4 regions of the Bacillus sp. NEB1478 genome follow, and region 2 is predicted to be linked to each of the others. Evidence: riboswitches for the same ligand, from Rfam matches in the RefSeq annotation. Region 2 holds a riboswitch; each other region holds the start of a gene.

Region 1 (7,977 bases), 1.5 Mb from region 2:
TCTTTTAATAAGGCTCTTTTCTAAAAGATTGTTGATTCTGAGGCATTTTTGTAATTTGACTCCAATGTCAGGTTGATTGGAGTGTAAGGTGTGAGACTCCTCGAAAATGAAAGTCACATTTTCTTCGTGGGATGTTTATGCTGCCGAAGCCTTCCTAGTCCTGCGGGACAGGCGGGCAGTCCGAAAAGCGAAAGCGGTTTGATCAGCCCCGACAAGCAAAAGGGAAAGGGGCTAAGAAGGCGCTTTTTGCCTTCAGGACCATTACACTTTTGACCTCGAGGGGCTAACCGCTGCAGCTAGACAGGTGAGACACTTATACGTGAAACGTACGAATGTGGCTCACCGTCTGCCCCGCGGAAAGCGAGCATCCTGTAACGGATATCAACTACTTTCAAAAGCACCAATGAATACGAAAAGAGCCTTTAATAAAGAAAAAAGGATGACTCAGTTGAGCCACCCTTTTTCACTCTTTATTTATTTACTGGTACGACTGCACCTTTATATTTCTTCTTAATGAAGTCTTGAATTTCTTTAGAATGCAATACGTTTACTAATTCTTTCACTGCTTTTTTGTCTTCGTCACCTTTACGAACAGCGATAATATTAACAAATGGTGAATCATTGCCTTCAATTGCAATGGCATCTTTTTGTGGATTTAATCCTGCATCGATTGCATAGTTTGTGTTGATCATGACAGCGTCGCCTTCGCCATTTTTATAAGCCTTTGGCAGCATCCCGGCATCAACATCAGCTTTGAACTTAATATTCTTAGGATTTTCTTCAATATCTTTTATTTGTGCTTCATAACCTGCACCTTTTTTAACTTTAATTAAGCCTTCTTTTTCTAATATAGCAAGCATACGGCCATGGTCAGCTACTGAGTTAGACATAATAATTGTAGCACCTTGCGGCAGATCTTTTAGAGATTTGTATTTTTTAGAATAAACACCGATTGGCTCAATGTGAATACCGCCTGCATTTACGAACTTATAGCCATGGTCTTTCATTTGAGATTCCATATAAGGAACGTGCTGGAAGTAGTTAGCTCCAATTTCTTTTTCGTTTAAAGATTTGTTTGGAAGTACATAATCCTGAAATGTTTTAATTTCAAGTTCGATACCTTTTTTCTTTAATAGCGGCTTCGCTTCTTCAAGAATTTCTGCGTGAGGAACATTTGAAGCTCCTACAATAATTTTTTTGTCGCTGATACCGCCTTCTGTTTTGTTGCCGCAGGCAGCAAGAGCAGCTGCAACTACAGCGAGAAGTAATACTGTTAAGATTTTTTTCATATAATTTTCCTCCTTGTTGTGGTGTTATCTTTTATCTAAAGCAGTCGTAATTCGATCTCCTATCCATTGGATAATAAATACGATCACTAAGATTAGCGCGGTGGAAACTAGTGTTACGTCAGCGTTATCTCTTTGATAGCCTTCCATATAAGCAAGGTTACCTAGCCCCCCTGCTCCTACGACACCTGCCATTGCCGTGTAGCTTACAAGAGCAATCGCTGTAACGGTGATTCCAGAGATTAGTGCCGGCAAACTTTCAGGAATAAGCACTTTAAATATGATTTGGGCATTTGTTGCACCCATTGATCTTGCTGCTTCAATTACCCCTTTATTAATCTCCCTCAAAGCGATTTCTACCATTCGTGCATAAAATGGTGCCGCTCCTATAATCAAAGCAGGTAAAGCTGCTTCTGCTCCTAGCATTGTTCCTACTAGAAAGCGGGTAAACGGAATAAGAAGTATGATCAAGATAATAAATGGAATCGAACGGAACACGTTGACAACAACGGCGATCAATCCATTTAAAAATTTGTTTTCCCATAAGTTTCCTGGCGATGTTAAAAACAAAGCTAATCCCAGGGCAAGACCTAAGATAAATGTAACGATTACTGATATTGCCGACATGTATAATGTTTCATTTGTCGCCTGAATGACTGCATCCCATTGAACATTCGGGAACCAAATACTAAGCATTATGAATCACCTCAACCTCAACCTGCACACTGTCCAAAAATTTCATCGCTTTTTCTAGGGCAGAGTCACTGCCTTTAATTTGAATAAACAGCGTCCCATACGGACCATTTTGTGTCTGCGAAATTTTCCCTTGAAGGATATTAACATCTACCTCATAATTTCGAATCAATTCTGTAATGAGCGGCTGCCCAGTACGACCTCCGACAAAAGTGAGCTGAATGATCTTGCCTTCAGGGAATCCATCAATAAATTGTTTAATTGTATCAACAGTTTCTTCAGGTTCTGTCACTTGTTTAACAAAGTCTTTGGTAATGTTTTGAGCAGGGTTTTTAAATACGCTCAATACATCTCCTTCTTCAACAACTTTACCGGTTTCCATTACGGCTACGCGGTGACATATTTTTCGGATAACATGCATTTCATGTGTAATCAGTACAATTGTTAAACCAAGTTTTTTATTGATCTCTACTAAGAGATCGAGGATGCTGTCCGTCGTTTTCGGGTCAAGTGCGGAAGTTGCTTCATCGCACAATAATACTTTTGGCTGATTCGCCAGAGCTCTTGCTATACCAACACGCTGCTTTTGACCGCCGCTAAGCTGGGAGGGATAAGATCCGCCTCTGCCTTCTAAACCGACAAGATTAATGAGTTCCTCTACTCGTTTGTTAATCTCAGCCTTTTTTACACCTGCAATTTCTAAAGGAAAAGCGATATTTTCCCGAACCGTTCTTGACCAAAGCAAGTTAAAGTGCTGAAAGATCATGCTGATTTCTTGCCTGGCTTCTCTTAACTGTTTTGAAGAAAGCTCAGACATGTTTTTTCCACCGATTGAAACTGAACCGCTCGTTGGTCTTTCCAGCATGTTCAGTATGCGGATCAGCGTACTCTTTCCAGCACCGCTATATCCGATAATCCCGTATATTTCTCCTTGATTTATTGTTAAATCTACCGTATCAACAGCCTTTACTTCACCATCTTTGGTTTGAAAGACTTTACGGACTGATCGTAAGTTAATCAAAATACCTAACCTCATTTCCTAAATAAAAAATAAAAAAATGCCTTCTGCTTCAATATGAGCAGAAAGGCATAATATATGCGCATTCTCCTCATCTCCCAAGACAAATAATGTCCTGCAGGAATTGGCACCTTTCTAGCTGACAATAAGCCAACTAGCGGTTGCCGGGTTTCATAGGGCCAGTCCCTCCACCACTCGTGATAAGTTAAAGCGTTGCGTTATTAAGTTAAAGCGAAACATTTTAAAGTCGATGTGAAGAATAATAACATCGTTGTCGATAGGTGTCAAACTTTTTTCGCATTTTTGAACATTAGCCCACTAGATATTTGTTCCCAGTGAGAACTTAGATAAAAAATCGCTTCCCATTTAAGCCGCTGTCTTAACGTCCCTTGAAACTCGACCATTTCTTGCCGCAAGAGGGTAGTCAGTTTCATCTTTCCTTCTAACATCAAAATCAGATAGTTTGGATTTCCTTTAAAAATGACAATTCGGTTGCTGTTGCCTTCTTTGTAACCTATCTTAAGCGTTGTATCATCATACATTTCGAAGTTCGGCTTAACCGGAATGTTATACAAAAGCAGATATGGACTTCTGGCAATCTGTTCTTCAAAAAAGTGTACATCCAACATAAAGATCCCCCCGAATTGATTGTTACTTTTTCTTGTTCGTGAGGAATGATGGTATACCTTTATAAAGCTTTCGACAGCTCTAAAGAATCGTTTTTGGAATTACGACAGGTTTAACCATTTTTAGTGATTATGTCTGCTTTTCCCTGTTTCGCTGCCATTATGACCGTTGCTATTTTTGCTTTGCTCATTGCTTCTTCCGTTCCCGTTCCTGCCATTATGATGGGAATCAGGGTTCGTTTTAATTTGTTCAGAATAATTTTGCTTTCGATTTTCTTGATGTTTATTGTTTGATTCATTGCTATTTTGACTTCTGTTATTGTTTTTGTAATCTGGCTTTCCGTAATTTTTTTCACGGACAGGACTATTATTATTACGGTTCTTTGACTCTGTATGCAGTTTATTATGTTTGTTCGGTTTTACAATGTATTCTTTAGATTCATGATTCCGTTGTTGTGCAGGTCGATCTGTATGATTGTTCGATTTATCAGGATCAGGTGTATGCATCTGCTTAGGATGTGGAATCACCTTTATGTCTTTAGACGAAACAGCTGCTTTCTTTTGAAGATCTTGAATGTTAGCTTCTTTAATAATCTTTTCTTGGATAGGCACCTGTTGTTTATTGGCTTTTTGAAAAGCAGTCAGTTTACCTGAGGATACACCAAGCTGCGCAGCCTTTTTACGTGTATCACGGTTTGTCTCCGTTACCGTTATTGCCACGGGGTACTTAATGACAGCTTGTTTCACTATTGAATTAACCGCTTGATCGAGCTCTGCTTCCGTTTTACCGTTTCCTTTTTCACTTGAAACGGTTGTAATCAGCATTGAATGATCTGACTTCATATATCCTTCCGCTTCATAAGCGTTTATAAGCTGGTTGGCAAACACTTGGAATGAAGGATGTTCATCAATCGACAAGTGATGCTTTTTTATTAATTGTTTAGCTTCTTTATTAAAAGCGGAAAGTTCAACAACCTTCATTTCGTCATTCACACCAACCTCTAAGCTAGGATTGATATCAAAGCTTACGTAAGCTGCTGCAGCAGACTGGCTGCCAATGGGAATAATGCCAGATAAAAAAACAAAAGCCACTAAGACGGCTACAGATAAAGATAGTGAAGGCAACGCAAAAAGACTTCTCTTTTTGAAAGAAAAATAAGAAGTCTGGTATTCCTTCCCTACGAGAGGACGTTTTCCTTTAGGTATTTTCACCGTAACAAACGTACCATCCTTCATAAGCAAAGTTGCTTTTTTATTGTTTATTTCTATAACAATGCCGCTTTTCAATGATATCCCCCCGCACGTAGCAGGATCAGTAGGAAATTGCAGGTAAGAGAATGCTTCTCTTACCTCACAATTATATTACTTCACCTTAAGGCTGAATGTAAGATTTCAGCGCTTGGAAATCGCCCAAGTATATTAATGATACTGCTATTATATACTTTCGATTTCTCTCTATCGTTTTTCGACTACAGGATACCATATTTAATAAATCTTTTATCGGTAATTGTTTCTTTTCTTTCAAGAATGCGGCAAGTTCTTCATTTTCTGCCAGTAGACGTGCGATTTCTTTAGCGTTTTCGCGTGCATCAACGTGTTTAGGACAGTGTTTGCTTAATACTTTAAAGTTTAAGCCAAACGTTTTTAACATCTTTTGGTATTCTTCAATTTCATATACACGATTCTCTACTTGGAGCTGATCTTCAAAATGATCCATAGCTGCTTTTTGTTCAGCATAGCTCTCTTCTAAACGGCCTTCTTCGTCTTCTTCATCAGGCTGAAGAAAAATCAATCGGTTTTGACGAACTTCTTTACGGATATAATCGATTACACGGCGTCTGATTACCATATCGGCAAACGATAGAAAACGGCTTCCTTGCCCTTCTTGATACTGATCGATTGCTTCATTAAAGGCAAAAAGACCTACACTAAACTCGTCCATTGTTCGATCTATATATTGACTGCACACTTTTGAAGTTACTTTTTTAATAAATGGTTGATAGTCATCTATAAGTTCGTTTCTTAATTTTTCATCTTCTCGTTGCTGGATCGTTAATACCTTGTCTTCTATGCTTGTTAGTTTATTCTTTGCTAAAGGAAATACAGCGTTTAAATTTAATGATGTCATGATTATCAATCACCTCTGTTAATAAATTGCTTACCGGTTATTTTTAAAATCAGTTATTTTTTTGTTTTAAACAAATCATTCTTATTTACCACATTTACACTGGGAGCAAACATCAATCAAGCTCTCCTAATCATTTATACCATGACTTTTGACATTTGTAGGATACAGTTCTATAACAATATTACAGCCACCGTAACATTTGTGACTTTCTTGTTAAATTACTGAATTTGCAAAAATAACAGATAATTCTTCTTTATTTACCAAAAAACCTATTCTAATAAGGCTTGTACGCCATTATCCGACATAAAAAACACACTCCTTTTTATTACATAGAAGTGTGTCAGCGACATTTAATTACCATATTTTGTTTTGAGAAAAACCCCCGAAAAAAGGACTTTTCATTAGAACTAGAATGTTGTTTACTCATTATGGGGCTTAAACCACATTTTTTTTAATAAAAAATTTACTTTCTAATGATTTCAGTCATCGTTTTATATAAATCTCCAGCGGATTGAAGTGCATAAATACGTTTTATCACAATTCCCCTTGATAGTACCAGCAGACAAGGTACGCTTGTAATTCCATATTTTTCAGCGAGCTCAGGCATGCTGTTAATATTACATACCCCTGATTGAATAGAGTCACTGCTGTCAGATTGGCCTTCAATCGTTGCCAATGCTACCTCAAACATTCTTTTCCCTACTTTGCATGTACCGCATAACGGAGTTTCTAGATAGAGAAAAAAGGGTTCCTTACGAGATAATTCTATTGTTGAATTCCAGTTATTTCGTGTGATTTCATTCATATTCATAAACTCCATACTATTTGTAATGAGATTTTGTGCTATTAGGATATCATGAAATCATGAATTTCCGCTTAAAAAAAGCTTTGACAATGGTTTCTATGTAAAAAGTCAAAAACCTCCTTTACCCGCTCACCAGGAAAAACTGATGATTACAAAGGGGGAAAAGAGGCTGTTTTTGATTATCCTAAACAATTTTTATGAATATTAAAATGAGCACCGACTAATACCTTTGCTAAATACACCAGTGGGGTTTTTGCTACTTCTCTGTACATTTTATGAATATATAAATGCTCAGCATTCGGCAGCTCGCGTTGAAGCAGCTTTCTTAATTTAAGACCAGCATCATCAGCATCCACTAAGATGTAAACATCTCTATCTTCTATAGCTATTGCAAGTTCCTCTAGTTTGCTAAGACCTAATGTTCCATTTGTACAAATAATCTCTACGGGTTCATCTAAAATCGTAGCGATCTTATCTTTGTCAGATTTGCCTTCTACAATGATTACTTTATTCATGCTTCCATTCATTACGCATCTCTCCTATACATTGAAGCACTGTTAAATGAATGCATCGATTAAATATTATATTTGCTTTATTTTATTAAAATCCTGCAAGAGATGTTCTTTAATAACATTCCCCTTTTTAGTTATTTCCTACCCTATTTTTGTTGCAGCCGCTATTTTAATGACTATTCTCTCAAAAACATTGAAAAGTGTTTATAACGTAAGGATTCAGGTTAAATGTTGAATATTGTGATTCTTAAAGTAGATAGTGATTCATCATAATTAAAAAGGAGCGATACAATGGCTGGCAATGCTGAAAAGATGAGCCGTGAAGAAGCTGGAAGATTAGGCGGTCTTAAAACCGCACGTTCGAAAGGAAAAGCATTCTTTAAAGAAATTGGAAAAAAAGGCGGTAAATCTACATCGCAAACTCATAATACCGGGTTCTACCAAGAGATAGGAAAAAAGGGCGGTATTTCTACATCAGATTCTCATGATAAAGAATTTTATCAGCAGATCGGTAAAAAAGGTGGGCTTGCATCGTCTTTGAAAGAATAAAGTAGCCGGCGAGCAGTTGTCGGATTTTGTTTGAAAATATCGATTCGTGGTTATCTGCAAATTAACGTGGGATTATTGTATTTAACGTGGATATAATTCGATTTTACGTGGAAATAAATTGAATAACCGTGGAAATATTGAAAATCACAACCGGTAAAAATGATATTTAAGTGGATTGGCGTTACTTGATTCAGGTGTACGTGAAAATAACAAAAAAACAGAGCAAAAAGTGCAGGATCTGTACTTTTTTGCTCTGCTTCCTATCAATTTTATAATAAATCAGCACCAGCCTTTGTCACACTCATCAACATATTTTGATGGATTAGGAATCTCTGCTGGTTTCTCACTTTTATAAATTTT
Region 2 (7,977 bases):
CAACTTCATCAGCGTTCAAATAGCATTGAGAAAGTTCAACAAGTCCGACTTTGCCTCCAAAAAGAACAGCTACTTCTTTATCAGGGTCGAGATCAACATCATATTCCCGTTTATAAAAATCAACAGCGGCCTGCTTTAAAAACGGGTAGCCGCGAAAAGGGGAATACTTGTGATAACCCGAATGATCTGCCCCTTCTTTTAGTGCGTCAACAATATGATTTGGTGTAGGCAGATCTGGATTACCTTGTCCAAGATTGATAACATCATAACCTTGATCCACATAATCCGTTACTTTTTTTACGAGCTTAGCAAAAAATTGTTCCGGCAGCTTTCCCAAAACCTCTGCCTGTTCAAAACGTTTCACAGAATCACTTCCAGTCTAATTTGAATGTTCTTGAAATTCTAATGAGTTATGTTATACGCTTAAGGAAATTCTGTAAAGACTTTTTTTTACCATGGAGGGTTGTTATTCAATGAAAATTGCATGCATACAAGTGGATGTTCAATTTGGCAAACCGCAATTAAACTATGAACATATTGAAAAAAAGATACGTGAGACAGTACACCTTTATAAGCCAGATACAATTGTTCTTCCTGAGCTATGGGATACCGGTTATGATTTAACCAGATTAGATGTAATCAGCGATGATAACGGCGAAAAAGCCAAGAAGTTATTAAGCTCTCTTGCAAAAGAGTTTGCGGTCAACATAATTGGCGGCTCTGTTGCCATGAGAAACGAGCAATCCGTTTACAATACAATGATGAGCTTTAACCGAAATGGAGAGCATATTGGAACTTATTCAAAAGCCCACCTCATTACACTGATGGATGAAGAAAAATACATTTCAGCAGGAGATGCAACTGGTTTATTCAAGGTGGATGGCATTCTTTCGGCAGGGGTTATCTGCTACGATATCCGCTTTCCTGAATGGATTCGCAAACCTTTTTTAAATGGGGCAAAAGTACTTTTCGTTCCTGCACAATGGCCGATCCAGAGAGAGATTCATTGGCGGGCTTTGCTCATCGCGCGAGCCATTGAAAACCAATGTTATGTCATTGCTTGCAACCGTATAGGAAGTGATCCGAATAATACCTTTGCCGGGCAGTCGATGATTATAGATCCATGGGGTGAGATCGTTGCGGAAGCTTCAAAAACAGAGGAAGAAATTTTAGTTGCAGACCTTTCATCAACGCTCGTTGATGAAGTTCGCACAAAGGTTCCAGCATTAAATGACCGTCGTGTGGATTTGTATTAATTCGTAATCTTTTCCCAAAAATGTGGTTGACAACCTTTTATTATCGATGTAGTATAACGATTATGAATTGTGCGAATATTATTTCGCCTTGTACTTTTAATTGAATAACAGGTCTCTTATCAAGAGCAGGTGGAGGGATATGGCCCGATGAAACCCAGCAACCGACCGTAATTCCATTGTGAAATGGGGCGCCCGCAATTTAGGGGGAGCCGCTGAATGAATGAATTAAAGCGTATGGCACGGTGCTAATTCCAGCAGAACATTTTTGTTTTGCTAAGATAAGAGGCACGGGACTATACCTTTCCGAGCCTCTTTTCTTATATAGAAAAGGGGCTTTTTATATTTCAATATATAAGGGGGAAACGGAAATGAGTATCCAATTGGAGCGATCATACGAACCGTTAACTGAATTAAACGTGATAGAAGTCATTCGTGATTTAAATTATTTTCTACCTGAACACGAAAACGAATTAGTAGTAAATGAAATTGGCGATGGAAACTTAAATCTCGTGTTTCATATTAAACATCCTTCCACAAAAAAATCATTGATCGTAAAACAGGCATTGCCTTATGCAAAGGTTGTAGGAGAAAGCTGGCCTCTTACATTGGACAGAGCACGAATAGAAAGTGACGCTTTACGGGCAAAAGGTGAATCGGTTCCCCATCTTGTTCCTCAGGTGTATCACACAGATAGAACTCTAGCAGTGACTGTAATGGAGGATTTGTCCGACCATACGATATTAAGAAAAGCATTGATTGAAGGAAACACCTATTCGCAGCTAGCTGAAGATATCGGAACGTTTACAGCAAACACAGCATTTTATTCCAGTGATTTTTATCTTCATCCTTTTAAGAAAAAAGAACAAGTTGCTAAATTTATCAACCCCGAGCTTTGTAAGATCACAGAAGATCTCGTGTTTACAGATCCTTTCTTCGACCATGACACGAACGATTTTCCTAATGAACTTTCTACCAATGTCAAAAAGCTATGGAATGATAATGAACTTTTAAGAAACGTATCACAATTACGCTACTCTTTTTTAACCCGATCTGAAGTTCTGCTGCACGGTGATCTTCATACAGGCAGTATTTTTGTAACAGCAGATTCTACAAAAATTATCGATCCTGAATTTGCTTTCTACGGACCTGCCGGATTTGATTTAGGCCATTTTTTGGCAAATTTGGCACTGAACTATCTTTCACAAAACGCACATGCAAAAGAACCTTTTAACCGTGAAGCATTGCAAAATTATTTACTCGAAACGATTCAAAAAACTTGGGATACGTATGAAAAGACTTTCTCGGATTTATGGCATGAAAAAGCGGAAGGTCCCTTTTCAAAAACGAGTGGAGTATTAAAAGATTTCATTCGGCAAACATTCCAGGACAGTATAGGTTTTGCAGGATGCGAAATAATCAGACGGACGATCGGTCTTGCTCATGTAGCTGACTTAGACTCTATCGAAAACAAAGAAGTAGAACTGTTTTACAAAAAGAAAGCACTGGAGCTTGGCAGTCAGCTCATTAAGAAACGATCAAATTTCACATCGATTACTCAACTAACAGATTGGATCAGAGGTGCATAAGGAATGACAGTCACAGATAAATGGGTGGCTTCGGTTCGCTATCGAGGCAACCACCTCCTTTTATTAGATCAACAGCAGCTTCCACACAACACGGTTTACTTAAACGTAACCAGAATCGAGCATGTATGGGAAGCTATTTCAAAACTAAAAGTCCGCGGTGCCCCAGCAATTGGAATTGCGGCTGCATTCGGACTCACTCTTTGGAGTAATGCAGAAAAAGAAACGAACTTGAGTTTATTTTTAGAAAAACTGATTAAGCAGCGTGATTATCTTGCCTCTTCCCGTCCTACAGCTGTTAACCTTTTCTGGGCGATTGACCGTGTTACTTCTTCCGCTCAAAGTGCCCTATCTGTCGAGGACGCAAAAATACGAATCGAGCAGGAAGCCAAAAATATTCAAACAGAAGATGAAAATACATGCCGCAAGATCGGTGAATACGCACTATCTCTACTTCAGGACGGAGATTCAGTAATGACGATTTGCAATGCAGGTGCCATCGCAACAAGTAAGTACGGGACAGCACTTGCACCCTTTCATCTTGCAAAGGAAAAAGGATGGAATCTCAGTGTATATGCAAATGAAACGCGACCCGTCCTGCAAGGATCCCGGTTAACCGCTTGGGAACTTCAATCTAATGATATAGACGTGACTCTGATCACGGACAACATGGCAGCCCATACGCTGAAAACGAAGAATATTAAGGCTGTAATTGTAGGATGTGACCGTGTTGCCGCTAATGGAGATACTGCCAATAAAATCGGAACGTTCGGACTTGCGTTACAAGCTAAAGCGCTTAATATCCCTTTTTACGTCGCCTGCCCCCTCTCCACTTTAGATTTGGAAACAAAAAGCGGTGAAGAAATCCCGATCGAGGAGCGGCCAGAAGAAGAAGTCACTCACCTAAACGGTATCCGTATTGCACCAGAAGGAATCAAGGTTTTTAATCCGGCATTTGACGTCACTCCTGCTGATTACATATCAGCGATCATTACGGAAAAAGGTATCGTCGAAGGAAACTATATTCAGTCCCTATCAAAACTTAAGGAGGAGGAAACCAATTGAAATCATGGAAAGCACTGTCTGCCGGAATCGTGACTGCCTCTCTTCTTCTTACTGGCTGCACGAGTGAACAAGACGCAGTCGCTCAAAAAACAGAGACGAGAACGGTTAGCGCAGAGAAACCCACAAACAAATCAAAGGATGTATCATCCAAAGAAATTCCATCTCAGCTTCAGAAACCATTAAAGATTGCTTCTATTAATCAATTTTCAATCGGCACCTTCTCTTCTCAATACGTGAGCGGTGTTAAGAAACAAGTAGAAGAGTTCGGTGGTTCCGTTCAAGTATATAATGCGGACAACGATTTATCTAAAATGGCTGCGTATGTGGAAACCGCCATCAATCAACAAGTTGATGGAATCTTGATCGATCATGGCCGTGCCGATGCCATAGCTCCTAGTGTTAAAAAAGCAGTGGCAAAAGGAATTCCTGTTGTAGCTTTCGACAGTGATATTAACATCCCTGGAGTAACTGTCATCGATCAGGATGACTATAGCCTCGCTTGGAACTCACTGCGTACAATGGCTCAAGACTTAAATGGCAAGGGAAAGATTGTATATGTTTGGGTTGGTGGCTTTACGCCAATGGAACGGAGAAATGTGATGTATGAAGCATTTAAGAAGCGCTATCCAAATATTAAGGAAATCGCACGCTTTGGAAATGCAAGTCAGAATACAGCATTAGACACTCAATCACAAATGGAAGCTCTGTTACAAAAATATCCGAACAAAGGAGATATCGATGCTGTTTTTGCTCCATGGGATGAGTTTGCCAAAGGAGCGACAAGAGCTATTCAGCAGGCCGGTCGGAACGAAATAAAAGTATATGGCATCGACCTTAGCGATGAAGATCTTCAGCTGATGCAAGCTGACGGCAGCCCTTGGAAAGCAACCGCTGCCACAGACCCTGCTGATGTCGGAAAGATGCAGGTTCGTTTTCTTTATCAAAAAGTTGCAGGTGAAGAAACGCCGCAAGTATACAGTGTCCAGCCGCATTTAGTTAAAAAAGAGACACTTCCCGCTTCAAAAGTATCGATGAGCGAGATGGGCAAATACGTAGAGAGCTGGGGCAAATCTGATGTAGCGAAGTCCACTTGGATGAAAACATTAAAAGAGGCGAGTAAATGATGAGTGAACTTCATTTAAGTAAAATCACAAAATCATTCGGTGATCAGAACGTGTTAAAAGGAGTGGATTTCACTGTCAAAAGCGGCGAGGTCCATGCTCTCCTAGGAGCGAACGGTGCTGGCAAAAGTACGCTTATGAAAATTCTTTCCGGAGACTATGAAAAAAATGAAGGTACGATATTCTTAGACGGAATACAACAAAACTTTCAATCTCCTATTGATGCGAAAGAAGCCGGCATTGAAATGGTCGTACAGGAAGTGGATACAGCTCTCGTCTCTTCTTTAAGCGTTGCTGAAAACATAATGATGAACGCCATTATTAATGGCCCCTCCTTTTTTTCATGGAGACAGCGGAACAAAAAAGCTTCTGCACTTCTGCAGCGAGTCGGTCTGAAACTGGACCCTGCTATATCCGTCTCTCAATGTACTTTAGCGGAAAAACAATTAATATTAATTGCAAAAGCTCTGTCGCGTGACCTGTCTTTTATTATTCTTGACGAACCGACTGCTCCATTAAGTTTAAGAGAAGCCGAACGTTTATTTGATGTTCTGCGCGGGCTACAGCGTGACGGAGTTGGAATTATTTATATTTCTCACCGGCTACCGGAAGTGCTGGAACTCTCCAATCAAGTGACTGTTTTAAAAGATGGATACGTCTCTCTGCATAAAGAAACGGATTTATGCCAGAAGGAAGAAATCATATCTGCAATGCTCGGAAACGTCCTAGAAGAAATTTCAAACAAAGATGAGGCAAGAAACCATGGAGACACCATTTTTGAAGTAAAAGATTTCAGAGTTCCCTCTACAGGTGAAAGCGTTTCATTATCTGTAAAACAAGGAGAGGTCGTGGGAGTAGCAGGTCTTGTAGGTGCAGGCAAGACTGAGACCGCTAGAGCGCTCTTTGGAGCCGACCGTTCAATAGATCCTGTTTACGTTCATAACAAAAAATTAAGGTTAACGAGTACTGCAAAAGCAATTTCTGCAGGTATTTCTTTTATCCCAGAAGAGCGGAGAAAAGAAGGAATTTTAGTAGACTTTAATGTGATAGAAAACTTGACTCTCCCTGTTTTAAAACAGTTTACGAAATTCGGGCTCATTCAAAAAAAGAAAGAAAAAACTGAAGCTGAAAAGTGGATAAAAACGCTTGGAATCAAGACTCAATCCTCTTCTTCCCGCCTGAATCATCTAAGCGGCGGAAATCAGCAAAAAGCTTCTATCGGTAAATGGCTATTAAATGATGGTGAGATTTTTATTTTTGATGAGCCAACAAAAGGAATCGACGTCGGCGCTAAGCAAGATGTGTTTCAATGTATTCAAAATCTTGCTTTAAAAGGCAAAGGTATTCTTTATTTTACGAGTGAGATCAGTGAACTCCTTGCATTTTGTGATCGGATCCTCATAATGTTCGATGGAAAAATAGCCGGTGAACTAAGCAAAGAAGATGCAACAACAGATAAAATTATGTATTACGCGACAGGAGGTCACTATGGCACAGTACGTTCATGAAGAATCAGTTAAAAATACGAAACTGCCTTTTACTGATAAACTATTTCCTTTTTTATACCGTTATGGAACATTGCTCGTTATTTTATTAACGGTGATAACATTTAGTCTCATCAACGATAAGTTTTTGAGTTATCATAACTTCACAGATATATTACGCTCCATCTCCATTATCACCTTGCTTGCGATCGGGGTGACGATTTCACTCATCGTCGGCGGCTTTGATCTGTCTGTAGGCTCGACAGCAAGTCTTGCTACGGTTACAAGTGCTGCCGCTCTTGTTCTTTACCGTCAAGAAACGATTGTTGCCATTTTAATCCCGATCATAATCGGACTGCTCGTAGGATTATTAAATTCATTTTTCGTTGTGAAAGTACGATTGCCTGATCTTCTTGCCACACTTGCGGTGATGTACATTATTAATGGTCTGCACCTGACATTTACGAAGGGATTTTCCATCTATAACAATATGCCGTTAGCTGAAGGAGGAACTGCACCTGGTGTATTTCTGCCGTCATTCCTGTTTATAGGACAAGGTGAGATTTTCTCGGTTCCCTTCCCTGTTATCATTATGCTTGTGGCGGTTATTGTGGTTCATTTCATTTTGCAGCAAACGCGTTTTGGAAGACTTCTATATATTACTGGCGGAAATGAAGAAGCTGCGCGCCTTTCAGGTGTTCGTGTAAAGCGTTATAAAATGTATGCTTATCTTTTATCCTCCTTTTTCGCGACGCTTGCTGGTATCCTGCTAGCAGCCAGAATCGGAACCGGCCAAGTTTCGGCAGGTGCTCCCTTGTTGATGGACGGTGTTGCTGCTGCCTTTATCGGTTATTCTGTTTTTGGTGCCGGCAAGCCAAATGTGATCGGTACATTTGTTGGTGCCGTTTTGATCGGAATTTTGTTAAATGGTCTTACGATGCTGAATGTGCCGTATTACGCTCAAGATATTGTGAAAGGTTCTATTTTAATAGGAGCTCTCGCTTTTATGTACTACGAAAAGAAAAACGCTTAGGATAAAAAAAACAGCCCCTCCCTTAATCAGGATAGGCTGTTTTTTATGATGGAAGAAAATTTAAGAAAAACGTCAGCCTCGTTAGCCGGCATTGGTTTTGAGATGAAATACCCTTGAGCGTGATGGCACCCGTATTCTTTTAATAGTTTCAACTGCTCATATGTTTCTACACCTTCAGCAACGGTTGTTAAAGACAGCCCTTCGCACATCATGATGATTGCCTTAATAATTGCGGCATCACTTGAATTGAAGTAATCCTCACTTAAATGGCGGATAAAGCTCTGATCAATTTTTAACGAATCGACTGGCAGATCTTTGAGATAACTTAACGAACTATATCCCGTTCCAAAATCGTCGATTGATAGTTTCACGCCAAGTTCGCGAAGCTCTTCCATGATGCTGATGCTATATTCCACATTATGAATCATCGTACTC
Region 3 (7,977 bases), 600 kb from region 2:
AGAAAGTGATTGGCGGGATAGGACTTCATGACAGGAAACCAGATGATGCACTTTCCCATTTGAAGCAAAAAGAAATCGGGTATGTTCTTAATCCAGCTTATTGGGGTAAGGGGTACATTCCTGAAGCGGTAAAAAGTTTACTTAAATATGGATTTGGAAAACTGGATTTAGATATCATCTGGTGTGGTCATTATGACTTCAATCACAACTCTAAAAGAGTAAATGAAAAATGCGGGTTCAACTATCAATTTGAAAAAAAGGTGAAGCTCGATCGTCTAAATGGAAAAGAAGTAACAAATCTATATTATTCTGTTACAAAATCCGAATATGAAGAATTAGCTAAAAAGAAATTATAATTAATTTTATCAGTCAGGGGTGATGTTTGTGTTTAATGCTTGGTTGAGAAATTTTCTATACATCCTTGACCATAAACTACTCATGATTTATCGAAGTTTTCGCCAAAAGAATTCTTTCCGTATACTAAAAAATTTTTCTCTGATAAACAACTAACGATAGATGATGAAATGAAATTGAAATATGCTTGGCTACACCATCAACATAAGAATAAACATCATTGGGAATATTGGGTTGTTGATCCGGTTTCTAAACAAGCGTTGCCAATGCCTAGAAAATATCTTATTGAAATGGTATGTGATTGGCGATCGTTTTCAAGGGAATGGGGAAGAAAAGTAAAAGAATCTAACTTTAATCCCTCAGATAGGATAGTGCTGCACCCTGATACAAAAAAAGAATTGGAAATAATCATGATGAAAACAAATGAAATTCGTCTCAAAGAAACAAATAAATTGCTGATATAAAAATGATTTTTATAAATGTTAAACAAAGAAAAAAGACGCCTTGAAGGACGTCTTTTTGTGCGTATTGCGGCGAGAGACAGCACTCCACATAGTGCTTTGCCAAAAGGCGTGTCAAACTCGTCTTATGCAAATTAGCTCATCGCTGAATTAGTATACCACTTAATTTATTAAAAGAGAAGTAGAAATCTTAAGATTCATTATGATCCAATAGAGATTATTACGGGTCATTTTTATGTTGGATATCGGGTAATTTCACGTACCGTGGAATTAATGGAAATAACGTGGATAAATTGGTCGTTATCGCGGAATTATCGAAAATAACGTGGATATTTGGACTTTACCGTGGAATTAAATAAAATTAATAGCTTCAAAAGAGTAAAAACAACATAAAAAAACGACTCAAAGAGTTTCATTAATCTTTTGAGTCGTCTTCTGCCAAACTCAGTCCCAATATACAGGTGGTTTTACTAACTGTGCCTTTATTCCAAGCTCTTCAGCAGCGGCTAGAATGAATTCTTTTCTGAAAAAATAGCTTTTATGGTTAACGATTTTTCCATTTTCAACTTCTTGCATTTGTATGTCATGTATTTCAGGGCCGCTGTCACCAGTAGTTAACACAATGATCACTGGTTTACCCCAGAGTATCATTTCTTGAGCTGTGTAGCCTGGCAAACCAAATCTTAATGAACCATTCCGCATCTCTTCTTTAGAGAATTCCTGGAAACCAAAGAAAGCTTCATTTTGTGCTTGTTCACTAAATAAATCTAACATACGTTTTAAGTCTCCATTATTAAAAGCTTCTAAGTATGCTTGGATGGTTGTGTTATGGCTTTTTGTTGTTGCTTTCGTTTTGGATTTTGAAAAATCCAATGAAGCAATTTTTCTTCTTGCTCTTTGTACAGATGAATAAACACCCCCTGGAGTGCTTTGTACTATTCCCGCTACTTCTTCTGCACTGAATTGGAAAATATCTAATAGTAGAAATGCAGCTGTTTGCTTAGGTGTCAGATTTGCTTCTAAAGATGTAAGTATTTCTTCTATTAATAGTTGGTCTGAAAAATCAGCATTTGCTTCGGGTACTTCATCTAAAGTTCCTACTTCACGTTTGAGCTTTCTGCAATGATCCAGCCAAGTATTTGTTGCAACTCTGAATAGGTAGCTCTTTTTGTCGGTAATATCACTCCAGCGGTGGGGAAGCAGACCGAAAGACTTTATCATTGTTTCTTGATAAAGATCTTCACCATCCCAAGGGGAACCAGTAACATATTTGCAATAATTCCACAGGTCGGTTGAATAAACTGATACGATTTCTTCAAATTCATTCCTTAGTTTTCGAGTGTCACTCACTAAATCTTTGTTCAAATAACTCGTTTGTTCCATATATATACCTCCTAATGTTCTTACACTAAAAAGACGTTTGGATATAGAAAAATTATACGGTCTTTATCAAATAATTTAACTATCATTTTAATCACGCAAATAAGTTCTCAAGTTTACTTGTATTTATATAAAACTAATTTTTTTCGCTAAGAGTTCCTGTATGCCTTCACCGATTTTCTTAACACCTATGCTGATTTGATAATCTTCTACCTGTGACACACTGAGCCGAATTCTATTTTCCGTTCGATACGGAGGGAGATACATATTCGTAGCATCTTGAACAAGAACATTATTTTTCTTTAGATGGCAGGCAAGATGTGCAGCTTTCATTCTTTCTGGCAGTTTGATAGTTGAATAGAAACCGGATTCTCCTCCTGAAAAGGATGTACCTTTAGCCAAGTGATCCAGATAGGCTTGTTTTAAAATAGTTCCTTTCTTTTTGTATTGTTTTCTTAACTTTTGAATATGAGTATAGTACATTCCGCTTTCTAAATAGATTTCCAATGCGCCCTGTGTTAAAACGGGTGTGTGGACATCAGCTGCAAATTTTGCCTTTGTGAAGCTTTCGACCATCGAATCCGGCAAAACAGCAGTTCCAAGCCTTAATCCCGGAAGAAGGACTTTGGAGAAGCTTTTCGTATAGATAACCCTGCCAGAAGGATCGTATGCAAACATCGGATCTGCCTTTCTTCTTGTATCTAAATCCCCCATATAATCATCCTCAATAATATACACGTTATACTTTTGTGCTAATTCTACTATTCTCTTTTTCTCGTCATTAGAATAACTGTAGCCGGTCGGGTTCTGGAATCTCGAGACCGTGTAAAAGAATTTGATGTCTCTGTTTCTGAATATCTCTTCCAAAAGAGCTAGGTCGATTCCTCGATCTGTCACTTCTACGCCAATATATTTTAATCTTTTAGACAAAATAGAATCAATAAAACTAAAATGGGTGGGCTGTTCAACACAAATTTCTTCTTTCCCGTTTGGAAAAGGAAGAGAGGCAAGGAGATCTAGAGCTTGTTGAGAGCCTGTTACAACAGCAATTCTTCCTGGAGGAGCAAAAACTTGAAGGTCTTGCAGCTGTTTGGAAAGCTGATGGCGTAATGTGGTTAAACCCAGAGGCTCAGAATATTGAAACATTTTTTCTTTATAAAGCTCGATAGCCTGATTCATACAATGCTGATAATCACGGTACGGCATTTTGCTGCTGTCAGGTCCAGCAGATGAAAAATCAATAAGATCAGATAGGAGTCCATTAACTTTGGATGAAGTTCCAACATGAAAATAACCGCTCTTTGGAACAGTGTATATTCTGTGTTCTTTTTCTAGCTCTGCATAAGCTTTAATAATTGAATTGATGCTGCACCTAAGTTCTTTTGACATTACTCGGACAGAGGGGAGTTTCCCGCCGGGTAATATTCGTCCATCCTCAAATCTTCTTTCGATTTCCTTTTTGATTTCTTCATATTTCGTAAGCATATTTTGTTCGCTCCTTTATTTCTGTATGGGTACAGACCTGAAAAACGAAGCTTTAAGTAATTTATGATGCTGCTTATAGTATAAGGTAACAAAAGCGAGTATTGCATAATGAGATATTCCTATTAAAAAAGGAGGATGAAAGATGAAGATTTTAAGAATAGCAGCACTACTATTATTTACGTTTGTTTTGATTTTTTCTGGGACAGGTGTATCAGACGCCAAGCAGCAAACAAAGGATTTAGAGATTGAAGGGCTTTTTAAAGGTAAAGAAGGCACAATGGTACTGAAAAATCTTAAAAATAACAAGACATACGTATATAACGCAAATAGAAGTAAAGAAAGACTTACGCCGGAATCTACGTATAAAGTACCGAATGCATTAATCGGTCTGCAAACAAATGCTGTTAGAGATGAATATGAAGTGAAGAGATGGGATGGAGTGGTAAGAGATTTTGAAACATGGAACCGCGATCATTCATTAGCCTCTGCGATGAGAGAGTCCGCCATTTGGTTTTATCAAGATATGGCAAGGGACATCGGAGAAACAAACATGCAAGATTACGTAAATAAAATAGAATATGGCAATAAAGATATATCCGGAGGTATTGATGCATTCTGGCTGGACAGTTCGCTTAAGATTTCTGCTGTTGAACAAATGAGATTTATGGAAAGGCTTGTAAAGGAAAAGCTGCCATTTGAAGAAAAACATCAAAAAACAGTGAAGAGAATGATGATTCAGGATGATAAGGATAGCTATGTCCTGCACGGGAAAACCGGAACAAGATTGTCCGATTTCGGGCTTGGATGGTATATCGGATTTGTTGAGACGAAAAAAGAAACATGGGTCTTTGCGGTAAATATTGATGGAAGCGGAACTGAAGCTAAAAATATTGCCATTGAGACGTTAAAAAAACAACATGTTATAAAATAAAGATGTGAATCAAACGAATAAACAATAACTCTTTTAGTGGTTGTTTATTTTGGAGGAATAATATAAATGATGTCGAACAAGTTCTCATAAGGTGTATTTATATTATTAAACGAAAACTATATTTAACAAAAGGTATTACCGTGTATCTAAATTCGATTTTAAAAAATTCAAGGTGGAGAGGGGCATGAAATTGAAAAACAAAATAAGAGCGATTAACAAACCAGATCTCCCTTTTCATTTAGATATACTTGAGATTGATAAGGTTATGGATGGGTCTTCGTACGAAATGGGAAAGCTTGAATCAACAAATGGTACTATGAATGCCAAGAACGTTCGTTTCAGTGAAGTTCACATAAAAGGTGTTAACTTTGGAGAGGGACAATTGCCCTTTTCAACATGGCTTGATGTCATCTTTGAAAAATGTGATCTATCAAATGTGAAATTAAAGGGTGCACGATTTAACCGTGTCGAGTTTAGAGAGTGCAAACTGGTTGGTGTGGATTTTGATGAAGCGATTATGCGAGATGTTCAATTTATTGACTGTCCGGCCCCGTATTCCTTGTTTAATTTGACAGATCTTGGAGATGTTCGATTTGATGATTGTTTGCTAAAAGAAGCTAATTTTATTGAGGCAACATTCGACAATGTACAATTTGGAGCTTCAGCCATTCAAGAAGTACAGTTCTCTGACACATCATTAAGAAATGTAGATCTTAGCCAATGTCAATTTACATTTATACATGTAAAGGAAGATGATCTGAGAGGCGCTATCATTTCACCTGAACAGGCAATTACTTTAATTGAAGTGTTTGGATTAGAAGTGAAGCACGATTAAGAAGTGATTAGTCCTGTGCAAACAAAAAAGCTGACTCGAAATGTTGACGAGCCAGCTTTTCTATTTTTTATTGTTACACACCACTTGGTGAAGGTTGAATTACTTTTAATGCGTTTTCGAGATCGTAAATTAGATCATCGACCGTTTCTATGCCGATTGAAAGTCTGATTAATTCAGGGACAACACCTGATTTTCGCTGTTCTTCTTCGGTTAACTGCTGATGTGTAGTACTAGCAGGATGGATGATTAATGATTTTGAATCTCCAACATTAGCAAGGTGTGAGAAGATACTGACACTTTCAATCAGTTTTCTTCCTTCTTCAACCCCGCCTTTTACACCGAATGTGAGAATAGCACCCGCTCCTTTCGGCAAATATTTATTAGAGAGATCATGGTAGGGGCTGTCTTCAAGACCCGGATAGTTTACCCAGTCAACAGAAGGATGATCTTTTAGGAATTTCGCTACTTTTAACGTATTTTCAACATGTCTTTCCATGCGAAGTGATAATGTTTCTAACCCTTGAATAAACAAGAATGAGTTAAATGGGGAAATCGCCGAACCGAGATCTCGCAGAAGCTGAACGCGAGCTTTCAGAATATAAGCGAGCGGACCAAACGCCTCTGTATATACGATTCCTTGATAACTAGGATCTGGTTCTGTTAAGCCCGGGAATTTTTCATTATTCCAGTCAAACTTACCAGAATCTATAATAACACCGCCAATGGATGTTCCGTGACCCCCTATGAATTTTGTTGCTGAATGAACAACGACGTCAGCACCATGTTCAATAGGTCGGCACAAATACGGGGTTGCAAATGTGTTATCTACGATAAGGGGAAGTCCTGCTTCGTGTGCAATATCAGCAATAGCTTGGATATCAGCTACATCAATTTTAGGGTTACCAATCGTTTCAATGTAGACTGCTTTTGTTTTGTCAGTAATCGCATCTCGGAAAGATTGAATATTATCGATATCAGCAAATTTTGTTTGAACCCCAAGCTTAGGAAGAGTAATCGCAAAAAGATTATAAGTTCCTCCGTATAAGGAAGTGGAGGAAACAATCTCATCACCAGAACCCGCAATATTTAAGATTGAATACGTAATGGCTGCCTGACCTGAAGAAACTGCAAGTGCTCCAATACCGCCTTCTAATTTTGCGATGGTTTGCTCAAATGCGTCTTGTGTGGGGTTCATAAGGCGTGTATAAATATTACCAAATTCTTTTAATCCAAATAGATTAGCAGCATGTTCTGTATTATCAAACTGATAAGATGCTGTTTGATAGATCGGCACTGCCCTCGAATTTGTTGATGGATCTACTTTTTGCCCCTCATGTAATGAAATCGTCTCGAAACCATACTCTCTTTTCTCGCTCATACCAAATCTCTCCTTCTCCATTTGTTTTTATCATGAAATGACATGATTTCAATTTTCAAATTACTTAGAGCCAACAAAAAGGACCTCTTCCAAAAGAAGAGGTCCGTAATACATAAGAATCGGGCTCTCATCTTTCAGAACAAAAGTAGTTCTGCTGAAATTAGCACCATGCATGTCTGCTGGTTGCTGGGCTTCATAGGGTCAGTCCCTCCGCCTCTCTGGATAAGAAAAATATGAAAATTGATTTAAATATCATCTTACATACCTCATACTCAATAGTCAACAGAATTTTTTAAAAAATTTGTTTTTTTGTTTTGAGCCCTTGTTTCTTCCTTGCCTTTTTTGATTGATAGGAAGATCCCGCCTATCCAACTTACAATTAGAACAGTATATAGCGTATAGGAAGACTCAGGTGAGACATGGAATGTATTCAGCAGTACTTTTAAGTTTGTTAAAATAATGAACCCTCCAACAAATACACCTAGTATGTGTGAGGGAATGATTCTAACAAGCCATGCTGCAATTGGAGCAGCAATTAATCCTCCGATCATAAGTGACACAACCCAAATCCATTGCACTTGAGCCCAGCCTAATGAGATGAAAAACCCGATTGAGGCTGAAACCGCTACTGCAAATTCACTCGTGTCTACAGAACCGATCACTTTTCGCGTTGTCATTCCATCTTTTGTCATCAGGACCGGGGTTGTTACAGGACCCCAGCCGCCTCCACCTGTCGCATCTAAAAATCCTGCAAGAAGTCCTAGCGGTACCAATTGTTTTTTTGTGAAGGGTTTGTTTTCTGGCTGATTTTGTTTCTTATTTTGTTTAAAAAGAAATCGGTAAAGAATATAAACCCCTAATGTGATTAGAAATATGGAAATGTAGGGTTTAATTAATTCACCAGGTATGCTGCTTAAGAAGCATGCACCGAGAAAGGCACCTATTGAACCCGGTATAATGAGTCGATAAACGATTTGACGGTCAACGTTTCCGAATTTAATATGGGATACACCCGATGCAGCAGTTGTGACTACTTCTGCTAAGTGAACGGAAGCTGATGCTGCCGCAGGAGCAATCCCGAACACTAATAACAATGTGGTGGATGTAACGCCATAAGCCATTCCTAAGGCTCCATCAATTAATTGTGCAATAA
Region 4 (7,977 bases), 1.4 Mb from region 2:
GAAGAACTTCAAGCGGTTGACTTCGTTCTTGTAGAACTAACCTTGTATTTAGACACACATCCTCAAGATTCAAATGCAGTACAACAATTTAACCAATATGCCCAGCAAAGAAAAAAGATAAAACGAGCAATCGAATCCAAATATGGTCCACTTCAGCAATACGGAAACAGCTATTCTGGAATGCCTTGGAACTGGAACAGCGGACCATGGCCTTGGCAGATATAAAATAGGAGGTATTCATAGATGTGGATCTACGAAAAAAAGCTTCAGTATCCAGTAAAAGTATCTACATGCAATCCTACACTTGCCAAATATTTAATTGAACAATATGGAGGTGCTGATGGAGAATTGGCGGCAGCGTTAAGATACTTAAATCAAAGGTACTCCATTCCCGACAAAGTAATCGGACTGCTGACGGATATTGGTACAGAAGAATTTGCACATCTTGAGATGATAGCTACAATGATTTATAAGCTGACAAAGGATGCTACTCCGGAACAGTTAAAGAATGCCGGAATTGATGCCCATTACGCCAATCACGATAGCGCTATTTTTTATCATAATGCAGCAGGTGTTCCGTTTACTGCGAGTTACATAGCAGCAAAAGGAGATCCAATCGCTGATTTGTATGAAGACATAGCTGCTGAAGAAAAGGCACGTGCAACCTATCAATGGATTATCAACCTGTCAGATGATACTGATTTAAATGATTCACTCCGTTTTTTAAGAGAAAGGGAAATTATTCACTCTCAGCGTTTTAGGGAAGCGGTAGAAATTTTAAAAGAAGAAAGAGACCGAAAAATTTTCTTTTAAAGGAAGTTACTATGAAGGCAGTATTTCAATTTTTTATAAATATTTACAATCCATTAATCTCCTCCTAACATTTAGCAACTATGATTATAGTAGCTACAATGAATAGGAGGGATTTTTAGTATGATAAAAGTTATGGGTTGGCTTTATGAAAAAGAATGCACAATTTTCCGTCAAATAAATGGTAGATCACACAACTACTCGTTAGACCGATTTTTTCATGTATGGACACATCTAGGCGGTGCGGCTTTTACCATTTCGACTACTCTTTTTCTTTTAATCGTTCTTCCTGATCCATTAAAATCTTGGGGATTCGTTTGTTTACTTTCATTAATCCTCAGTCACATACCTGTATCGATCGTCAAAAAAATATATCCGCGCAAACGGCCTTACTTATCGCTCCCAGATACAATCACTGGAGATAATCCATTAAAAGATCACTCGTTTCCTTCAGGTCACACTACTGCCATCTTCTCTATAGTGACGCCTTTAATCGTATTAGACCCTTTTATCGGCGTGTTTTTATTAGTTGGAGCTCTATTAGTAGCAATATCCCGTATGTATTTGGGATTGCATTATCCTACTGATGTCATTGCAGGTATGATTTTAGGGATAAGTTCAAGTTTTCTTTCCTTTTTCTTAGTAAATGAAGTTATACTGCCTTATTTTAATTAAAAAATGGATTATCCGCTTTTAATGAAGGATTGAAATTTAATAATTCCACTGTTAATCCGAATATTTCCACGTAATTTTGATTAATTCCACATTAAGTGCCAATAAATCCACATTTGGTCAAAATAAACTAAAAAAGCAGACACTCAGTTTGAGGTCTGCTTTTTGTATTATTAGATATTCGCTTGATTTTTAAGTTCTTCTGCTTTATCAGTTTGCTCCCAAGGAAGCGCGATGTCAGTACGTCCGAAGTGACCGTAAGCAGCTGTTTGCTTGTAGATTGGACGGCGAAGATCAAGCATTTTAATGATTCCTGCTGGACGAAGGTCAAAGTTGTTACGAACAAGCTCAACAAGAACTTCTTCAGATACTTTACCTGTTTCAAAAGTGTTAACAGCGATCGATACAGGTTGTGCAACACCGATTGCATAAGCAAGCTGAACTTCAACTTTGTCTGCCAGACCTGAAGCTACGATGTTTTTTGCAACGTAACGTGCAGCATAAGCAGCAGAGCGGTCAACTTTTGTAGCATCCTTACCAGAGAATGCACCGCCACCGTGACGAGCGTAGCCTCCGTAAGTATCAACGATGATTTTACGTCCTGTAAGACCAGCATCACCTTGTGGTCCGCCGATTACGAAACGGCCAGTCGGATTGATGAAATACTTCGTGTTCTCATCAATTAATTCAGCTGGAACTACTGGTAAAATAACTTTTTCTTTAACATCTTTTTGGATTTCTTCCAGTGTGTTTTCAGGATGGTGCTGAGTTGAAATAACGATTGTATCAATACGAACCGGTTTGTCGTTTTCATCGTATTCAACCGTTACTTGTGTTTTACCATCAGGACGTAAGTAAGGAATTTCTTCACTCTTACGTACTTCAGTTAAACGGCGAGAAAGCTTGTGCGCTAATGAGATTGGAAGAGGCATAAGCTCTTCAGTCTCGTTACAAGCAAAGCCGAACATTAACCCTTGGTCACCAGCACCAATTGCTTCGATCTCAGCATCTGTCATTGAACCTTCGCGTGCTTCAAGTGCTTGGTCTACACCCATAGCGATATCAGCAGATTGCTCATCGATAGACGTTAGAACTGCACATGTTTCAGAGTCAAAGCCGTATTTCGCACGATCATAACCGATTTCTTTAATCGTTTCACGTACGACTTTCGGAATGTCAACATATGTTGAAGTTGTGATTTCACCAGCAACAAGCACTAGACCTGTTGTAACTGAAGTTTCACAAGCTACACGAGCATTTGGATCATTTGCTAGGATTTCATCTAAGATGGCATCTGAAATTTGGTCACAAATTTTATCTGGATGCCCTTCTGTTACGGATTCAGATGTAAATAAACGACGACTTACTTTTTTGGACAATTGAATATCCTCCCTTTATCTACTTTCAATGATACGGTACTTTATTCTTATCTATTTGCATATTTTATGTTCTTCGCCTGTAAAATGGCATAAAAAAAGCCCTTCCCTGTTTGACGAATTCAATCACGAGGAAAAGGTTTAAATACATATGCCTTCAACCTCTTATTTTCCAAGGTATTACACCTTGCAGGTTAGCACCTTTTCATTCTTAAGGATGATGATCATCCACCGAAATGTCGGTTGCTGGGTTTCATAGGGCCTGTCCCTCCACCTACTCAGAATAAGAGTAGCCGTTCTCGAAATATGATAGCGTAATGATCTTAACCTGTCAATAGAAACTGGCTTTAAAACTGTATATTCCATATTATATAGAAAGAAGTGAAAAATTAAACAATTGGAACCGCATTCAATATTATGATGATTCGTACATTTTTCACAATTAATTATGAGTATGAAGAACTTTTTTGGAACGCTTTCATAAAATAGTATACATTATTTAAGTTAATGTGTTATACTAATTTTCGAATATATCACTCTAGAATAAAGGATGGTACTGTCTGATATGAATACATTGGAATTTACGACAACTTTAAATGAACTTGTGACTCGTCAAACGACTCACCAGAATTTACCTGTCCCGGTACTAGTTGAAAAATCGTTAAACCGTAATGAAGGCATTCTTACATCTACAGGTGCGCTTCGAGCAACTACTGGTAAATATACAGGACGGTCACCAGAAGACAAATTTATCGTTGAAGACGCCTCCGTGAAAGATCTAATTGATTGGGGAAAAGTAAATAAGCCTTTCTCACCCGAAAATTTCGATAAATTGTATAAAAAAGTACTTCAATACTTAGGCAGCAAAGAAGAGTTATTTTCATTTAAAGGATTCGCAGGTGCAGACAAAGAATACCGTCTTCCTATTCAAGTAGTTAATGAATACGCATGGCATAACTTATTTGCACATCAGATGTTCGTACGTCCTAACGAAAGCGAATTAGCTGGACACGAATCAGAATTCACAGTGGTTTCAGCACCTGGATTTCTAGCTAATCCTGCAGAAGATGGAACGAACTCTGAAACGTTTATTATTATATCATTTGAAAAACGCATCGTATTAATCGGTGGAACAGAATATGCTGGCGAAATCAAAAAGTCCATCTTCTCTGTTATGAACTTCTTGCTTCCTGAGAGAGGAATTCTATCCATGCATTGTTCTGCAAACGTTGGAAATGAAGGCGATGTGGCATTATTCTTTGGTCTTTCAGGAACTGGGAAAACAACATTATCGGCAGATCCTAACCGCAGACTAATTGGTGATGATGAGCATGGATGGGCGAATACTGGTGTTTTCAATATCGAAGGCGGATGTTATGCAAAAACAATCGATCTTTCATATGAAAAAGAGCCGCAAATCTGGAATGCAATCCGATTTGGAAGCGTTTTAGAGAATGTGATGATTGATGAGAATTCGCGAATCGCCGACTATAAAGATTCAACTTTAACTGAAAACACACGTGCTGCATACCCTGTAGACGCAATTCCAAATGTTATCCAGCCAAGTGTAGCTGGACATCCAAATACGATTGTATTCTTAACAGCTGATGCGTTTGGCGTATTGCCTCCAATCAGTAAGTTAACGAAAGAACAAGCGATGTATCATTTCCTTTCTGGATACACAAGTAAACTTGCAGGAACAGAAAGAGGAGTTACTTCACCGCAAGCTACTTTCTCAACATGTTTTGGAGCTCCATTCTTGCCGCTGCCAGCAACGGTTTATGCAGAAATGCTTGGTAAGAAAATCGACCAGCACAACGTTCAAGTATACCTTGTCAACACTGGATGGTCTGGCGGGGAATACGGTGTCGGAAAGCGTATGAACCTTGGCTATACGCGTGCAATGGTGCAAGCTGCGCTTGAAGGTGAACTTACATCTGTTGAAACTGTTGTAGATCCGGTATTCGGACTGCACATCCCAACTCATTGTCCTGGTGTACCCGATCAAGTTCTTCAACCGAAGAAAACATGGGAAAACCAAGATCAATACGACGTAAAAGCAAAAGAATTAGCAGCAAAGTTCAAAGCAAACTTTGAAAAATTTAAAGCTGTCTCGCCTGAAATTATGAACGCTGGTCCACTTTCATAATCTAATATCTAACTAACCTCCCATCTTAAACGGGAGGTTTTTTGGTATTTTTTAGAAAAATCAGTTGCAAAGTGACATCTATGTCAATTATAATAATGACATGGATGTCACTTTATAATTAGGAGCTGATTTTGTGGAACAAACATCAGAAAAACTGTTAAAAAGCAGACCTTATCAATTTTTAATATCTGCTCAATTAATTTCCAATCTCGGTGATTGGCTTTCCATTCTGGCTGTGTTCACCCTTGTTGGACTTAAATGGGAAGCTTCACCACTTCAAGTCTCATTTATCATGTTGTCATTAGCTTTACCAATGACGATTCTAGGACCAATATCTGGAGTATTTGCAGACCGGTGGGAAAGAAAGTACATTATGATTGTTGCAGATGCAGCTCGAAGCGTTATTATTTTTGGTCTCGTATTTGCAACAGAGCTTTGGCACATATATGCACTATTATTTGGTCTAGGGTTTTTTTCGACTGTTTTTAATCCTGCAAAAAATGGAAAATTAAAAGAAATTGTTCCGGATCATCACATGCAGCAGGCTGCTTCCATAAGCTCCGTAATTGAAAGCGGCACAAAAATTATCGGTCCTGCCTTGAGCGGTTTTCTTCTTACTTTATGGAGTTTCAATATTATTTTCATACTAGATGCTATTACATTCCTCCTCTCAGCACTTCTTTTACTTAACATTCCAGCAAATACATCAAGAACAATTAAAAATGAAGCGACAACTGAGAAAACAGAAAAGAACTTTATCAAAGAATTGCTCGAAGGGTTTACATTTATTAAAAGTCTCCCAATGATTTTTTATGGAACAATTTTAATGGCCATTACTATGTTTGTGATTCAAATGTCAGATTCACAGTTTGTTACTCTATTTAGAGAACTTGAAGGATCCTCTCCGAAAGTACTCGGTATTGTTATGACAGCATCTGGAGCTGGGTTCTTAGTTAGTGGACTCATCTTGAGTAAGTACGAAATTAAAAAAGCAATAAACGCAATGTCTGCAGGTATTTTTGTATTAGGATTAGGATTTTTAAGTCTTGCCCTCTTCACAGATATAGATCTATCTGCACCAATGATCTGGGCGCCTGCTGTCACTTTCTTAGCATGTATTGGGGCGGGTTTGGTTTTTATTCCGTTTCAATCAAATGTTATGAAAGAAACCCCTTCCGAAATGAGTGGACGAACACTTGGTACTATTGGAAGTGTCATGATGCTGGCTTCTCTAATTGGCCCGCTTGCTGGTGGAATCCTTGCAAACATATTCGGCGTAATCCCGATTTTCATTTGTACTTCTAGTGGATTGTGTCTAATTAGTGTGATAGCTTTTATTCAAAGAGGAAAGTTCGAAGCAAACAAAGGAGAAACATATGTCACCGAAAGTAAAGGACAGCCACAAAGAAGAGCGGAAGCGTAATATCCTTGAGGCAGCAAAAAAGATATTTAAAAAGAAAGGGTATGAAGCCTTTGTCATGCAGGATGTAATTGATGCAGTGGACTTAAGCAGAGGCGGAGTATACTCCTATTTTTCCAATAAAGAAGATTTATTTCTATCTATTTTAGAGTCTATGAACGAAGCTTATGAGAAGGAAGTAAAAATATTAACCGATAAGCCATCTATTTGGGAAGCATTAAAAGCGGAATTTAAAAGTTATAAAGACTTAAAAGACGACGAAGATGCATTTAGTGCTGTGCAAATCGAATATTTCTTAATAAAAAGACGCGAAAAAACAGCCTTCTTTAAAAATCGATATCAATTCGCGATTGAGCAATTGGTCAATATGATCGAACAAGGTGTTAAAAATGGAGAATTTCACCCGAAGTACTCACCTGAAACCATCGCCAAATACTATATTACGTTCAATGATGGACTGCACATCGCCGCTATTGTCATCTCCAAAAACGATCTAAATTACAATGAACAGATTGACCTTTTCTTACACCAGCTGGGAACGATGTTAGGTGTAGAGAACTTGTAGGGAGCTGAACAATTCAGCTCCTTTTCTTATATCCTTTCATCCACTCACACAATGCATATGTAATTCTCCTGTTTTCTTTTGGCGGGAAGTAATGTGTATAAGCAGGGTAAATCCATGTTTCGCAAGGTTTGTCTAACTCTTTTAATCTTTTTTCAATGTCGATTGTATGATGAACCAGTACATTCTCATCCTTCATTCCGTGTATCGCCAGCAATGGAATATGTAATTCATTACAATAAAACAACGGAGATCTCCACTCGTATTCTTCTGGATATTTATCAGGAGTTCCACCTATGACCCGCTTCATCATCCTGCGAAGGTCTTCTCTTTCCCGATAGGTTGCCGCCATATCGGTTACACCTCCCCAAGTTACGATCGATCGTATTTCTGGAAATTCAATAGCTGTAAATAAGGCCATGGGTCCTCCCCGCGAAAATCCAAACACATGAATCTCATCTTGATCTACCTTTGGAAATTGTTTTAATACATCAAAAGCAGCAAAAGCATCTGTTCTGTCTTTTCCAGCAAAATCTTCATTTCCTTCACCGCCTAAATTGCCTCGATAATAAGGTGCCATAACGACGAATCCTTGTGAGGCAAATTGAATGATTCTCGCAATTCTTACCATCCCAACCGATTTAATACCGCCTCTTAAATATAAAAAACCCGGAAAAGGACCTTTTCCGCCTGGAATAGCTGCTAGTCCTTTTATTTTTAAACCTTCGTTTAAATAGGTTACAACATATAGCCGAATCGTTGGATGTGGAGAAGGAAATCGCTGCCATTCTAGAATTTTTCCTCTTTTCATTCCTTCACTCCTTGTTAATTAGTGGGCAAACACACATTTTAGGCAATCACATACATTATTACATAAAAGTCATGACTTCATTCCGATGTGCAGGAGGACCATACATGAGACAGTTAAAACGAAAAATCACCGTACTCTTTGCTTGTTTACTCGCGTTTTCTTTTTTACTTGCCGGCT

What was found. A riboswitch is a leader RNA that binds a small molecule or an ion and turns the genes downstream of it on or off. The one in region 2 is predicted to bind S-adenosylmethionine.
Region 1: another riboswitch for S-adenosylmethionine. It lies ahead of RGB74_RS04345 (methionine ABC transporter ATP-binding protein); the one in region 2 lies ahead of mtnK (S-methyl-5-thioribose kinase).
Region 3: another riboswitch for S-adenosylmethionine. It lies ahead of RGB74_RS09170 (homocysteine synthase); the one in region 2 lies ahead of mtnK (S-methyl-5-thioribose kinase).
Region 4: another riboswitch for S-adenosylmethionine. It lies ahead of metK (methionine adenosyltransferase); the one in region 2 lies ahead of mtnK (S-methyl-5-thioribose kinase).

The regions. Positions count from the first base shown of each region.
Region 1 covers NZ_CP134049.1:916,364-924,340, reverse strand. The annotation lists gene RGB74_RS04355 (MetQ/NlpA family ABC transporter substrate-binding protein) at 471-1,289, opposite strand; gene RGB74_RS04350 (methionine ABC transporter permease) at 1,314-1,982, opposite strand; gene RGB74_RS04345 (methionine ABC transporter ATP-binding protein) at 1,975-3,000, opposite strand; SAM riboswitch class I at 3,086-3,204, opposite strand; gene RGB74_RS04340 (hypothetical protein) at 3,282-3,626, opposite strand; gene RGB74_RS04335 (anti-sigma-I factor RsgI family protein) at 3,747-4,910, opposite strand; gene sigI (RNA polymerase sigma-I factor) at 4,996-5,751, opposite strand; gene RGB74_RS04325 (thioredoxin family protein) at 6,215-6,556, opposite strand; gene RGB74_RS04320 (toprim domain-containing protein) at 6,736-7,083, opposite strand; partial or broken gene RGB74_RS04315 (KGG domain-containing protein) at 7,360-7,605, shown strand; gene RGB74_RS04310 (YusG family protein) at 7,897-7,977, opposite strand, start outside.
Region 2 covers NZ_CP134049.1:2,442,295-2,450,271, forward strand. The annotation lists gene RGB74_RS12105 (pyridoxal phosphate-dependent aminotransferase) at 1-364, opposite strand, end outside; gene RGB74_RS12110 (carbon-nitrogen family hydrolase) at 474-1,256, shown strand; SAM riboswitch class I at 1,370-1,541, shown strand; gene mtnK (S-methyl-5-thioribose kinase) at 1,625-2,842, shown strand; gene mtnA (S-methyl-5-thioribose-1-phosphate isomerase) at 2,846-3,904, shown strand; gene RGB74_RS12125 (sugar ABC transporter substrate-binding protein) at 3,901-5,028, shown strand; gene RGB74_RS12130 (sugar ABC transporter ATP-binding protein) at 5,025-6,533, shown strand; gene RGB74_RS12135 (ABC transporter permease) at 6,514-7,542, shown strand; gene RGB74_RS12140 (EAL domain-containing protein) at 7,569-7,977, opposite strand, start outside.
Region 3 covers NZ_CP134049.1:1,846,088-1,854,064, forward strand. The annotation lists gene RGB74_RS09140 (GNAT family N-acetyltransferase) at 1-356, shown strand, start outside; partial or broken gene RGB74_RS09145 (DUF5662 family protein) at 447-818, shown strand; gene RGB74_RS09150 (sigma-70 family RNA polymerase sigma factor) at 1,260-2,198, opposite strand; gene RGB74_RS09155 (aminotransferase-like domain-containing protein) at 2,322-3,680, opposite strand; gene blaOXA (class D beta-lactamase) at 3,823-4,611, shown strand; gene RGB74_RS09165 (pentapeptide repeat-containing protein) at 4,796-5,446, shown strand; gene RGB74_RS09170 (homocysteine synthase) at 5,520-6,824, opposite strand; SAM riboswitch class I at 6,949-7,053, opposite strand; gene RGB74_RS09175 (sulfite exporter TauE/SafE family protein) at 7,097-7,977, opposite strand, start outside.
Region 4 covers NZ_CP134049.1:1,077,157-1,085,133, reverse strand. The annotation lists gene RGB74_RS05195 (spore coat protein CotJB) at 1-225, shown strand, start outside; gene RGB74_RS05190 (manganese catalase family protein) at 244-813, shown strand; gene RGB74_RS05185 (phosphatase PAP2 family protein) at 934-1,485, shown strand; gene metK (methionine adenosyltransferase) at 1,656-2,861, opposite strand; SAM riboswitch class I at 3,021-3,148, opposite strand; gene pckA (phosphoenolpyruvate carboxykinase (ATP)) at 3,424-5,007, shown strand; gene RGB74_RS05170 (MFS transporter) at 5,141-6,430, shown strand; gene RGB74_RS05165 (TetR/AcrR family transcriptional regulator) at 6,384-6,992, shown strand; gene RGB74_RS05160 (alpha/beta hydrolase family protein) at 7,006-7,800, opposite strand; gene RGB74_RS05155 (ABC transporter substrate-binding protein) at 7,905-7,977, shown strand, end outside.